Regions from separate parts of the Labrys sp. HAY1-8F genome, predicted to be linked through region 1. Evidence: predicted binding sites of a transcription regulator. Region 1 holds the regulator's gene; each other region holds the start of a gene.
What was found. The regulator LexA, encoded in region 1, represses DNA repair genes until DNA is damaged. The targets are predictions, from matches to a motif close to TGTTCNNNNTGTGTTCNG.
Positions count from the first base shown of each region.

Region 2: recA (recombinase RecA) is a predicted target of LexA. The motif match lies at 1,066-1,083, and genes of this name have one in related genera.
Region 3: ACR9ZN_RS15265 (ImuA family protein) is a predicted target of LexA. The motif match lies at 1,435-1,452, and genes of this name have one in related genera.
Region 4: ACR9ZN_RS11350 (2'-5' RNA ligase family protein) is a predicted target of LexA. The motif match lies at 904-921, and genes of this name have one in related genera.

Region 1 is NZ_JBPGWZ010000002.1:5,463,513-5,466,801, forward strand. It holds gene ACR9ZN_RS34325 (ComEC/Rec2 family competence protein) at 1-183, shown strand, start outside; gene ACR9ZN_RS34330 (TOBE domain-containing protein) at 213-419, shown strand; gene ACR9ZN_RS34335 (pentapeptide repeat-containing protein) at 524-1,207, opposite strand; gene lexA (transcriptional repressor LexA) at 1,234-1,950, opposite strand; gene ACR9ZN_RS34345 (molybdopterin molybdotransferase MoeA) at 2,063-3,283, opposite strand; gene moaC (cyclic pyranopterin monophosphate synthase MoaC) at 3,280-3,289, opposite strand, start outside.
Region 2 is NZ_JBPGWZ010000002.1:903,598-906,886, reverse strand. It holds gene ACR9ZN_RS13255 (NAD(P)-dependent oxidoreductase) at 1-902, opposite strand, end outside; gene recA (recombinase RecA) at 1,212-2,285, shown strand; gene alaS (alanine--tRNA ligase) at 2,500-3,289, shown strand, end outside.
Region 3 is NZ_JBPGWZ010000002.1:1,344,271-1,347,559, forward strand. It holds gene ACR9ZN_RS15260 (SulP family inorganic anion transporter) at 1-1,314, shown strand, start outside; gene ACR9ZN_RS15265 (ImuA family protein) at 1,477-2,259, shown strand; gene ACR9ZN_RS15270 (Y-family DNA polymerase) at 2,174-3,289, shown strand, end outside.
Region 4 is NZ_JBPGWZ010000002.1:501,318-504,606, forward strand. It holds gene ACR9ZN_RS11345 (YdeI/OmpD-associated family protein) at 1-241, opposite strand, end outside; gene ACR9ZN_RS11350 (2'-5' RNA ligase family protein) at 261-797, opposite strand; gene ACR9ZN_RS11355 (GFA family protein) at 1,009-1,422, opposite strand; gene ACR9ZN_RS11360 (SRPBCC family protein) at 1,438-1,905, opposite strand; gene ACR9ZN_RS11365 (ArsR/SmtB family transcription factor) at 1,902-2,231, opposite strand; gene ACR9ZN_RS11370 (SDR family oxidoreductase) at 2,415-3,164, opposite strand; gene ACR9ZN_RS11375 (AraC family transcriptional regulator) at 3,261-3,289, shown strand, end outside.

The DNA.
Region 1 (3,289 bases):
CCGTCGGCGAGCGGCGATATCAGTCCGCGCTGGCGTCTCGTCATGGCCCGCCATCCCCAAGCGTCCCGTCCATGGGTACCGAGCCGGGTGATTGTGCCGCCGAAGCCTCTGCCCCAGGCGGCAGTACAAGTCCCAGCGACGGATAGGCCTATGGACCGCGTCACCGCCGAAACCGATAACTGACGCGAGATTCTCACAAGAAAGGACGGACCATGAAAATCAGCGCCCGCAACCAGATCAAGGGCACGATCAAGAGCGTGACGAAGGGGCAGACCACCTCCCATATCCAGCTCGAGATCAACGGTACCATCATTACCGCTTCGATCACCAATGAGGCCGTCGATGATCTCCAGCTCAAGCCCGGCCAGAACGCCTATGCCGTGATCAAGGCCTCCGACGTCATGATCGCGGTCGACTGATCGGCGCTGTCAGCCAGGCCGGGTCTTCGGACAGATGGTAGTTCGAAGACACCCGGAGGCTACCCGACCATCAAGCGGATTTGCCTGCGAACTCCAGACCTTCTTCAGGCGATCCGCAAGCCTAGCTCGGCTAGCAATTGGCCGGCCTGGTTTTTCGAGATCGTGGCGCCCTTGAAATAACGGGCGTCACCAAGCTTCAAGCCGCCGAGATCGGCACTGCGTAGATCCGCTCCTTCAAAACGGGCATCGACCAGATTGGCATCGCGCAGGCTGCACTCTTCGAAGATGACATCGCGGAAATCGCATTGGCGCAGATCGGCCTGGGTGAAGTCGAGGCGGCGTAGCGTGGACTTGCGAAAGGAAAAGGCCGGCAGTTTCGCCGACATAAGCAAGACCTCCTCGAAAACGAGCCCGAATGCGGCGATTTCCGAGAGATCCGCGCCTGTCAGCTTGCAGCCGGTAAAAACCGCCGAGGCTGCTTTGGCGCGTCGAAAGCTGGCATTGCTGTAGTCACCCGTGCGGAATGCAGCATCTTCGAGGTCGGTGCCACGGAAATCGGCACCGCCCGCCTTGCAATTGCGCCATAGCGTATTCGCGAGCTTGGCGCCGACCAGCTTGGCATTTTTGAGAATGCAACGCTCGAACGACCAGTGGGACAGGTCGAGACGCGAAAGATCGCATTCCTCCAGTTCACAATCGACAAGGCAATACGGCGCGCGCTCCTTGAGCAACCGCTCGACGTCACGGCGTTCCAGAGCGTGGCCGCTGACTGTATGAAGGCCAGTCATTGCAAGCGAACCAAATTCGCATGCTCTCAATATCGGCGGAACAGGCCCACCAATTTACCCTGGATCTGTACCCTGTCCGGGCCGAAAATACGGGTTTCGTAAGCCGGATTGGCCGCCTCCAGCGCAATGGAGGCGCCGCGCTTGCGCAAGCGCTTCAGCGTGGCTTCCTCATCGTCGATCAGGGCTACCACGATATCGCCGGTATCGGCATGGTCCTGGCGGCGGATCAGCACGGTGTCATTGTCGAAGATACCAGCTTCGATCATTGAATCACCGCGCACTTCCAGGGCGAAATGATCACCTGAGGACAGCATTTCCGGCGTAACGCTGATGGTATGGCTCTTGGTCTGGATGGCGGAGACCGGCGTACCGGCGGCGATGCGTCCCATCACCGGGACCAGAACCGGCCGGCCGACATCCTCGTCCATTTCCGGCCTGACGGGGCGGACCTTGCCGAGATTGCCCTCGATCACGTTGGGGCGGAAGCCCCGCTGCGAAGAGGCCAGCGACAGGCCGCCTGGCACGGCGGATTCGGGCAGGCGTACCACTTCGAGCGCGCGTGCCCGGTTTGGCAGGCGCCGGATGAAGCCGCGCTCCTCCAGAGCCATGATCAGGCGGTGGATGCCGGACTTGGAGCGCAGGTCCAGCGCCTCCTTCATTTCATCGAAGGAGGGGGGCACGCCCTGTTCCTTCAGGCGCTCATGAATGAACCGAAGCAATTCGTGTTGTTTCTTGGTCAGCATGGCTTTCCCGTCGTGGCGGCCGCGAATCACGGTGAAGGTGTAAACAAAACAAGAACAGTGCTACATGTTCCTACTGTGTTCTGCAACTGTGAAGTTCAGGTTAAGGGTAGCGTCAATAGCCGGCCGCACGAAGATCGATGATCTCGCAGATATCGCCTGGTTTTGCTTCCGGCGCAAAGGGCGGCCGGACAACCAGACAGTCGGCATGCTGCATCACACTCACCAGCGACGAATCCTGCAGCGCCAGCGGTTTCACCTTGAGGATGTCTGACGTGTCGTCAAGCACGAAGCGGGCACGGATATAGTCTTCACGAACGTCGTTGGCTGGCCAAGCGCTGGCGAAGACGGCCTTGCGGCGGGACAGACCCGCATCGGCCCGCCCCAGCAACGTACGCAACAAGGGTACCAGGAAGAGGACGCCGCAGACCACCGAGGATACCGGATTGCCGGGCAGGCCGAGGATATGCATTGAGCCAAGCCGCCCGTGCAGCAGGGGCTTGCCCGGGCGCATGGCGATCTTCCAGAAGCCGAGCCGCATGCCTTCGCGGGTGAGCGCGGTCTGGATCAGATCGTGATCGCCGACCGAAGCACCGCCGATGGTGACGAGCACATCCGCCTTCTCGGTACGAGCCCGCCGAACGGCAGCTTCCAGGGCCGGGAAGTCGTCGCTGGCGATGCCGAGGTCGAGCACTTCGCCCCCCTCGGCCTCGACCAGTGCCCGAATGGCGAAATTGTTGGAGGCGACGATCTGATTCTCGCCGATGGCTTGACCGGGCAGTACCAATTCATCGCCGGTCGCGAGAATAGCAACTTTGGGGCGGCGGCGGACCGGCAGGGCAGGATGATTCATGGCCGCGGCAAGCGCTATGTCGCGGGGACCGATGACGGTGCCTGATGTCAAAGCCTCCCGTCCTTCGGCAAAGTCCAGGCCACGGGCCCGGATATGCTGGCCGAGCCTGGCCGCCGCCTCCACGATGACGCGATTGCCCTCGCGGCTCGTGTGCTCCTGGATCACCACTGTGTCGGCGCCATCCGGCACGGGCGCACCCGTGAAGATGCGAACGGCCTGGTTTTCGCCAACTCGTCCGGCGTAGCCATGCCCCGCCGCCGATTCTCCGATCAATTCGAGGCTGGCACCTTCCTTGGCATCTGCCGCTCGCACCGCGTAGCCGTCCATGGCCGAGGCGTTGAAGCCGGGCTGGGTCCTCAGCGCCGTGATGGCCGAAGCGAGAACACGTCCGCGCGTGGCATGCAGCGATATTGTTTCGGTTGGAAGCGGGGCTACGCCGGCAACCACCTTGGCCAGCGCGTCCGCGACGGGAAGCAGGCTCATCGATTT
Region 2 (3,289 bases), 4.6 Mb from region 1:
GGGATGAGATCGGTGCCGTTCAGGCTGCCGATATAGTCGGTGAGCATCGGCACGTAGCGCTCCGCACCGCCGGCGGCCATCGCCACGCCGAACGAGTTCTTCACGGCATTGCCGATCGGATTGACCAATCCTGCCGCACTGGCCATCGCCTCCAGATAGCTTAGATCCTTGTAGGCGTTGGCGATGGTGAATTTGTGGGCATCCTTGTCGCCCTCCAGGACCCAGCGCGAGAAGGTCTGGTAGAAACCGCAATCCATGCGGCCGCCGCGGATGACGCTGTCGAAGCGTTTGGGTGTGATGCCGACCTTCTGCGACAAAGCGAGGGCCTCGGCATAGAGGGCGGCATAGCCCAACGACAGGAAATTGTTGAGCAGCTTCATGCGGTGACCGTCGCCCGTGCCACCGATATGCACGATGCGTCCGGCCCAGGTTGATATCACCGGCTTGAGGCGCTCGAACAGGGCGTCGCTTGCGCCGACCATGGTATCGAGCGTGCCTTCCCAGGCTTCCTTCGGCGTGCGGCCGAGCGGCGCATCGGCGTAATCGATGCCGGCTTCGGCGAGTTCGGCCGCGAGGGCGAGGGTGGAATTGGGATCGGAGGTCGAGCAGTCGACGACGACGGATCCCGGCTTCAGGCCGGCCTTCAGCCCATCGGGACCGTGTACAAGCGCTTCCACCTGTCGCGAACCGGTGACGCAGAGGAAGACGACGCTGGAAGCGGCGCCCACCTCGCGCGGGGTCTTGGCCTCCTTGGCGCCGCGGGCCACGAGATCCTCCACTGGCGCCCGGTTGCGGTGGCCCATCACCGTCAGCGCGTAGCCCTTCTCCACGATGTTCTTGGCCATGCCATGGCCCATATAGCCGACCCCGATGAAGCCGACGCTTTCCTGCGCATTCGTCATTGCAATCGTCCCGTTTCCTGTCCCGCATTTCCGACGCGGGTTGCCGGCGCATCCTGCCGACGGTGAGTGTGGACGGGGAGGGGCTTCGGGCGCAAGCCCGATGGTGCAATGGTATGATGATTTATCGAAGGTCGGCAGTCAGCTTCTGTTAAATAAGAACGATGAGAACAAAAATAGAACTTGCATGAATGAGAACAAAATGGGTACATACCGCCACGGGGCTTTGAATTGCGACAAGATGCAAGCCCAGTGTTGAAAACGATTGGTTCGGATGACGAATCCGTTCGTGCTTGATAGGGAAACGGGCATATGAGTCAGACGCAGCTGCGCTTGGTCGAAGGAAGCTCCATGGACAAGACGAAGGCGCTCGACGCCGCCCTATCACAGATCGAACGCGCTTTCGGCAAGGGCTCGATCATGCGGCTCGGCAAGGGTTCCAAGACGATGGAGGTGGAGGCGATCTCCACCGGCTCCCTTGGTCTCGATATTGCGCTCGGTGTCGGCGGCCTGCCCAAGGGGCGTGTCATCGAGATCTACGGGCCGGAATCCTCGGGCAAGACCACGCTGGCGCTGCACAGCGTCGCCGAGGCCCAGAGGAGAGGCGGCGTTTGTGCCTTCATCGACGCCGAACACGCGCTCGATCCGGTCTATGCCCGCAAGCTGGGCGTCAATCTCGACGAATTGCTGATCTCGCAGCCCGATACCGGCGAACAGGCCCTTGAAATCTGCGACACGCTGGTGCGCTCGGGGGCGATCGACGTCATCGTCATCGATTCCGTGGCGGCGCTGACGCCCAAGGCCGAAATCGAAGGCGAAATGGGCGATGTGCAGCCCGGCCTGCAGGCCCGCCTGATGAGCCAGGCGCTGCGCAAGCTGACGGCCTCGATCGGGCGTTCCAACTCGATGGTCATCTTCATCAACCAGATCCGCATGAAGATCGGCGTGATGTATGGCAGCCCGGAAACCACCACGGGCGGCAACGCCCTGAAATTCTATGCCTCGGTCCGCCTCGACATTCGCCGAATCGGCGCGATCAAGGACAGGGAAGAGGTGGTCGGCAACCAGACCCGCGTGAAGGTCGTCAAGAACAAGGTGGCGCCGCCCTTCAAGCAGATCGAATTCGACATCATGTATGGCGAAGGCATCTCGAAGGTGGGCGAATTGGTCGACCTCGGCGTCAAGGCCGGCGTGGTCGAAAAATCCGGCGCCTGGTTCAGCTATGAGAGCCAGCGCCTCGGCCAGGGCCGTGAGAACGCCAAGCAGTTCCTCAAGGACAATCCGGATGTGGCGGATAAGATCGAGGGCCAGATTCGCCAGAATGCCGGCCTGATTGCCGAGCGTATCCTCGACAATATTGACCCGTCCGAAGCCGAGGGCGAATGAGGTCGGCCTCGACCGGCTTCTCACGTCTGGCCTAAGCAGAGCCAATTCACACCGAATAACCCGCCTGTCGCTCCCGGCAGTCGGGTTTTTCATGTATGCGCGCCTCGACAGGCCGAAACAGCCCCGCTACAACGCCCCACCACCATGTTGCTGGCCATGCCGAAAGGAAGGGACCAGCCAAAACAGGCATTTAGGCCAAATAGGCAAATTGGACATGAGCGGCGTCAACGAGATCCGATCCACCTTCCTCGACTATTTCGTGCGGAACGGCCATGAAGCCGTGGCGTCTTCGCCGCTGGTGCCACGCAACGATCCGACCTTGATGTTCACCAATGCCGGCATGGTGCAGTTCAAGAACGTCTTCACCGGCATCGAGAAGCGCCCCTATTCGCGCGCCGCGACCTCGCAGAAATGCGTGCGCGCCGGCGGCAAGCACAATGATCTCGACAATGTCGGCTACACGGCGCGGCATCACACCTTCTTCGAGATGCTCGGCAACTTTTCTTTCGGCGATTATTTCAAGGATCGCGCGATCGAGCTCGCCTGGAACCTGATCACCAAGGATTTCGGCCTGCCGGCTTCCAAGCTCTTGGTGACCGTCTACTCCGAGGACGATGAGGCGCATCGGCTGTGGAAGAAGATCGCCGGCCTGTCGGACGATCGCATCATCCGCATTCCGACCTCGGACAATTTCTGGCGCATGGGCGATACCGGGCCCTGCGGCCCCTGTTCGGAGATCTTCTACGATCATGGCGAGCATATCTGGGGTGGGCCGCCCGGTTCGCCGGATGAGGATGGCGACCGCTTCATCGAGATCTGGAACCTCGTCTTCATGCAGTTCGAGGAACTGGTCGGTGGCGAGCGAGTCAACCTGCCGCGCCCCTCGATCGACACCGGCATGGGCCTCGAGCGCATCGCCACCGTGCTGCAGCACAAGCACAACAATTATGACATCGACCTCTTCCAGGCCTTGATCCGCGCGTCGGTGGAAGCAATCGGCGTGC
Region 3 (3,289 bases), 4.1 Mb from region 1:
ATCGCCTTCACCGGCGGACGCCCCGCCATGATCTCGGCGGCAACGGCCTCCACGGCCGTGCTGATGACGGGCCTGGTGCGCGACCACGGCGTGCAATATCTGTTCGCGGCCACCATCCTGATGGGAGTCTTCCAGATCATCGCCGGCTTTCTCAAGCTCGGCCGGCTGATGCGCTTCGTCTCCCAGTCGGTGATGACGGGCTTCGTCAACGCCCTGGCGATCCTGATCTTCCTGGCTCAGTTGCCCGAGCTCGTACATGTGCCGGTGGCGACCTACGGCCTGATCGCCCTCGGCCTCGCCATCATCTATCTGTTTCCCTATGTCACCAGGGCCATTCCCGCGCCCTTGGTCGCGATCGCCGTGCTCACCACCATCGCCTGGGGTTTCGGACTGGACGTGCGCACGGTGGCCCATCTGGGCGAGCTTCCCTCCACTTTGCCGAGCTTCGGCCTGCCTGAGGTGCCGCTGACGCTGGAGACGCTGCGGATCCTGACACCGGTGGCGCTTACCCTGGCGGCGGTGGGCCTGCTCGAATCCCTGCTCACCGCGCAGATCGTCGACGACATGACGGATACGCCGAGCAACAAGAACCGCGAATGCGCCGGCCAGGGCATCGCCAACATGGCCTCGGCCCTGTTCGGCGGCATGGGCGGCTGCGCCATGATCGGCCAGTCGGTGATCAACGTCTCCTCCGGCGCCCGTGGCCGCCTGTCCTCGCTGGTAGCCGGCAGCTTCCTCTTGATCCTGCTGGTGGCGCTGCAGGACCTGCTCGCCATCGTGCCGGTCGCCGCCCTGACGGCGGTGATGATCATGGTCTCGATCAATACCTTCTCCTGGCGTTCGCTCCTGCAATTGCGCAGCAACCCCGTGCCCTCCTCGGTGGTGATGCTGGCAACCGTCGGCACCGTGGTGGCGACGGCCGACCTCGCCAAGGGCGTGCTGGTGGGCGTGCTCCTGTCGGGCGTGTTCTTCGCCGGCAAGGTCTCGCGCCTCAGCCGCGTGCGTTCGAGCCTCTCGGCCGACGGCAAGGAGCGCATCTATCGGGTCGAAGGGCAGATCTTCTTCGCATCGGCGGGTACCTTCAGCGATGCCGTCGACGTGCAGGAGCCCATCGAGCGCATCGTCATCGACGTCGGCGCGGCGCATTTCTGGGACATCTCGGCGGTCGGCGCGCTCGACCGCATCGTCCTCAAAGCGCGCCGCCAGGGGCGCGAGGTCGAGGTCGTCGGCCTCAACGAGGCCAGCGCGACCCTGGTGGAGCGCTTCGCCGTGCACGACAAGGAAGGCCAAGCCCGCTCTTTGCCGTCGCATTGAGGCGCGCTTCGCACGGCCTTTGAAATCGGGGGACTCTACCATCTCGTGATGGAAGAGTCCCTTTACCATGCCGGGCTCTTTTCCAGCCGGATGGAGCGTGATCGAAGACTCCGCTTGAAATGTTCTTGTTTTGTTCTAATTTGAACGAAACGGATCATAGCCATGACGATACGCGTTGCCCCTCCTGTCCTCACCGGCCAACGAACCGAGAAGCTGGCGGAATTGCGTGCTCTGCTGCCCCGGCTCGATCATGTGCATGCCGATGCCGGCGTGCTGCCTTTCGGCATCGGGGAGATCGACGCGCGCCTGCCCGGCGGCGGCCTTGCCTTGGACGGCCTGCATGAAATTGCGCCGCAAACCATTTTCGACAATGGCAGCGCGCTGGGTTTCCTCGCCTCCCGCCTGTGCCTGCGACAGGCCAAGGGGACGGTCTGGCTGGTGACCTCACCGCGCGGCATGGCCGGCCTCGGGCGGCTCCATGGCCATGGCCTCAACGCCCTCGGCCTCGATCCTGCCGGGCTCATCGTGACGACGGCCGGCGACGAGACCGAGGCCGCCTGGGCCCTGGAGGAGATCCTGCGCTCCGGCGCCGCCGCTGCGGTGGCCGCCGTGACGGGTGGCGGCATGGACGCTACCACCAGCCGCCGCCTCCAGCTCGCAGCAGCCTCCGCCCCCTGTCCCCTCTTCCTTCTGCGCCCGCCTTTGGCCACGCCTTCCCTGGCTGCGATCACCCGCTGGCGCGTCGGCGCGGCCGCCGGTCCGCGCGATCGTTTCGGCCTTCTCACCGCCTGGCGCTGGCACGTTCGGCTCGAACGCAGCCGCAACGGGCAAAGCGGATCCTGGCTCATGGAGTATGACCATGCCTCGCATCGTCTCGATCTATCTGCCACGCTGGCCGATCCAGCGCTTTCTCGTCGCCCAGAGCAACACGCCAAGGTCGCCTGATACGATAGACGGCCATTACCCCTTCGTCCTGACGGTCGATGCCGCCGGCGGCCCGCGCATTTCAGCCGCCAGCAAGCCGGCCGAGACCGAAGGCCTGGCGGCGGGCGGGCTGGTCGCCGATGCGAGAGCCAAGGTGCCGGGCCTGCAGACGCGGCCGGCCATGCCGGAGGCCGATGCCAGGGCCCTGCACCGGCTCGGCCTGTGGGCCATGCGCTATACGCCCTCCGTGGCCCTCTACCGCGAGGCCGACGGCGCCGACGGCCTGTTCCTCGACATCACCGGCGCCAGCCATCTGGCCGGCGGCGAGCAGGCCCTTCTCGCCGACATCGTCAAGCGCCTGCGCCATCTTCGCCTCGGTGCGCGCGTGGCGCTGGCCGACACACCCGGCGCAGCCTGGGCTCTCTCCCGTTTCCATCCCCAGAATGGCTGCATCCTGGCCGAGGGCAGCGATCCCGGGCCGGCTCTTGCCGATCTGCCCCTGGCAGCCCTGCGCCTTGGTAACGACCTCGTCCAGACCCTGCACCGTCTCGGCTTCACCCGCATCGGGGATCTCATCGGCAAGCCACGGGCGCCCTTCGCCGCGCGCTTCGATGCGATCCTGCTCAAGCGCTTCGACCAGGCCATGGGGCGGCGCGAGGAAGCCCTTGCTCTGATCGAACCGCCGCCGCTCTACCATCGTAGCCGCCAGCTCCTCGAGCCGGTGGTGAGCCAGGCAGCCGTGGTGCATGTCGCCACCCGCCTGATGCAGGACCTGGTTCCCGCCCTCGTCGCCGGCGGGGTGGCAGTGCGCGCTTTGCAGCTCCGCCTGTTCCGGGTCGATGGCGAGGTGCGTACCATCCATATCGGCCTTGCCGCCGCCACACGCGATCCGGCCCATATTGCCAGGCTGGTGGAGCTCGACCTGGAAAGGCTGGGCGAGACCATCGATGCCGGCTTTGGCTTCGAGACCATCAGCCTCACCGCGACCGTCACCGAGAAATTCGGCCAGCGCCAGGCTCGTCTGTCCCTGCGGGAGGGACGCCGGGATGCG
Region 4 (3,289 bases), 5.0 Mb from region 1:
GCGTGTAGCGCTGCAGGAAGCTGCGCTCATCGAGCCCCTTGCGCACCGCGTCGATCCAACCCCAGCAGAGCACGACGTCGATCGCCTGCTTGGGGGTGATCGAGGCGAGACCCGAGCCCACCTTGTGGATCTTGATCCAAACTTCGCTTTGGCTGTCGTGGTGGTCGCGGAGCCAGGCATAGAAGCTCGCGTCATCGACGAATTCACGGACCTTGGCGGGATCGACGGTGACGGGCGGCATCAGGGTTCCTCGAGATGAATCAATGCAGGAGCGGCCTGGATTCGATCAGGGGCCAGCGCTTGATGATCCGATATTCCGTCTTCGACAACCTGCTGTGGATCAGGCAAAAACTCGTGATCCGAAGATGGATCGGCTCGATCTGTTGCTCCACGATTGGTCGTTCACCATAGGACAGGGTGAGATGAGGCGTAAAATCGGGAAAGGCGCGCATGCCAAACTTCGTCATGGCCGCGCCCAGTGTTTCATGGAGTTTCGATAGTCCCGCCCCCCTGCCAAGCAGGACGAGCGGATAACGGATTGCCCTGCCCGGCTTCGGGATCGCACCAAAACTCTTGATTGCATAAAGCGTGATATCGAAGGCAGGTAGACCGACGAGATCGCCCGCCAGTTCCGCTGCATAGATACGTGGTGATCTCAGGCGCTTGAAGTCGCCGACATGGTGAAGCGAGACATGGAAACGGTCCGTCCGCAACATGTTACCGCGAACAGGGGTCGCTTCGAGAAAGCTGCGCCTGAATCGTTCGATCGCACCGGCATCTTCCGCATCGGGAAACACGGCAAAGAATATTCTCTCGCCACGTTCCGGCCCGCGGGGGAGTTGGCCATAGAAGTCGAACGCCAATTGCATGGTGACCTCGCGTTCTCACTTGGTACCGCAAGCCTAGAACAAAAAGAGAACATCAGTCAATGACGTCCCGTTCACTCGGTATTGTTCTCGTCGTCGGGATAGTGGCCGATCACCGCAGCGCAGCGATCGACCAGCTTCCTCACCTGGGCGGCATCCCCTCAAATTTCGGCAGAGCCGGATCGAGATAGTCCCACGCATAACCGACGCCGGTATAGGTCACCACCTGCGGTTTGTATCGGCTCGGTTCATCGAGGCTCGCGGCACGCACCGCGAAAAATTGCGGCATGGCCGAGAAGGTCAGATAGACCGGCGATCCGCAGATAGGGCAGAAATAGCGGGTCTTCCTGTCGCCGCTGTCGGCCACCATGTCCCAGGGCCGCCCCGCCCCGGTAAGCGTCACGCCTTCCCGCGGGAAGGTCAGGTGGGACTGATGGCCCGTGCCGCTCTCGCGCTGGCAGTCGCGGCACTGGCAATCATTGCTGAACACCGGTTCGGCCGTGATCTCGTAGCGGACAGCCCCGCAGGCGCATCCGCCGGTATAGGCCTTGCTCATCTCGTCCTCCTCGCCTCAATCCTTGCTGCCGGCCACGACGGTGCCGAGATTGCGCAGCACCTTCTTCCAGCCATCGCTCATATTCTTGTAGGCCGTATCGTTTTTCGGCGTGACGAAGCCGGCATGGACGAGGCGCACCCGCGTACCGCCTTCTGCCTCGCTCAGCGTCCAGGTCACCACCGTGTCGAGGCGGGAGCCATAGCCGGGATTGCTGTCATGCCCGCCCCTCCAGGCATAGGCGAGCCGCTCATTCGGTTGCACGTCGAGCACCTGACAGTGGATGACGCCGTCCCATTCGCCGGCCGGCGCGGTGGTGAAGGTGAAACGCTGCCCTTCAATCGCTGCGAAATCGGCCGGCGCCATCATCCAGCGCGCGATCAGATCGCCCGAGGTCAACGCTTTCCAGATGGTTTCGGGTGCATGCGGGAAGACCTCGTCGACGACGATCTCCTGCGTGTGCGGCTTCAAGGCCAGATCATTCATGGATCGATCTCCTTCAAGAGAGTTCTGAGATTGGCGAAGCGCTGGCGCCAGAACAGGCTGTAATGGCTCATCCAATCAGCCAGCGGTTCGAGGCCGCCGGGTTCCGCGCGATAGTAGACTTTGCGCCCTTCCGGCCGTTCGGCGACGAGGCCGGCCAGTTTCAGCGCCTTGAGGTGCTGGGAAATCGCACCCTGGGTCACGCCGCTGCCCTGCGTCAGCTCGGCTACCGTGATCTCGCCGGATCCGGCGATGCGCTCGAACACGGCCCGCCTGGTGGGGTCTGCAAGGGCGCGCATGACGGCATCGATGGCAACTGTCTCAGTCATGAGAATCAATTAGCAACTACTAATTAATTAGTCAATACTAATGTTTTAGATGTCTGAGAAACCAACATGCGAGCGTCGCGGAAAGCGGGCTGGCCTCCTTAAGGGCTCAACGCGTCGGAGCAGGTGATATCGACGAGGAAGGCGATTGCCCGTCCCGGCCGGTGAGCCCGGGACGGAGCCATGTCAGCGTGCTTGTGCCAGAGCTACGGCATCGGGCCCCGCGGGGAAGCGGAGCTGGCCGGAAGCGTCATGGACGGCAGCCCACACAGCCTGGGCGACATCGCTTTCTCGCGTGGTCATTGCCGGCCTCACGAAGGCGTCAAGAATCGGCCGCGCAAACTCGGCATAGTCTCCCGGGAGCAGCTCCTCGACCGGCACGATGGCATTGGCGCCGAACCGGGTGGTTGGCGCATAACCCGGCTCGACGAGCTTCACCTGCACTCCGAAGTAACCAAGCTCATGAGCGAGCGAGCCGGAGAACCCCTCGACCGCCTGCTTGGATGCGGTGTAGGCGGCAGCGAGTGGGAACTCCCCAAGCGTTACGCTCGACGTCACGTTGACGATCGTGCCGGCACGACGTGTCCGCATTTGTGGGATTATCGCGCGGCACATGGCCATGACGCCGATCGTATTGGTCTCGACGAGCTGACGGATCAACGACATCGGCATGGCTTCGAAGGCGCCCACACCGCCCACGCCTGCATTGTTCACAAGCGCATCGATCGGGCCCGCAGCGTCGATCAGTGCAGCTATGCTCTCTTCGTTCGTGACGTCCAGCGGCAGCACTCGCAGCCGGCCGGCTACGCCGCCAAGCACATTCGGGTCGGGGCGTCGCATCGCGGCGACGACATGCCAGCCATTCTGAAGGAAATACTCGGCGGTCGCCTTGCCGTAACCCGAGGACGTGCCGGTGATGAGGATCGTCTTGCCCATATTGTCTGTCTCCTTGAGCTTGATGTTCCCAAGATAGACAGGCACGATTGGACGATATATAATTCATAACCCAGTATATATTATGAATCGTCCAGAATGGATCCTCTCAGCGATATCATCGGTTT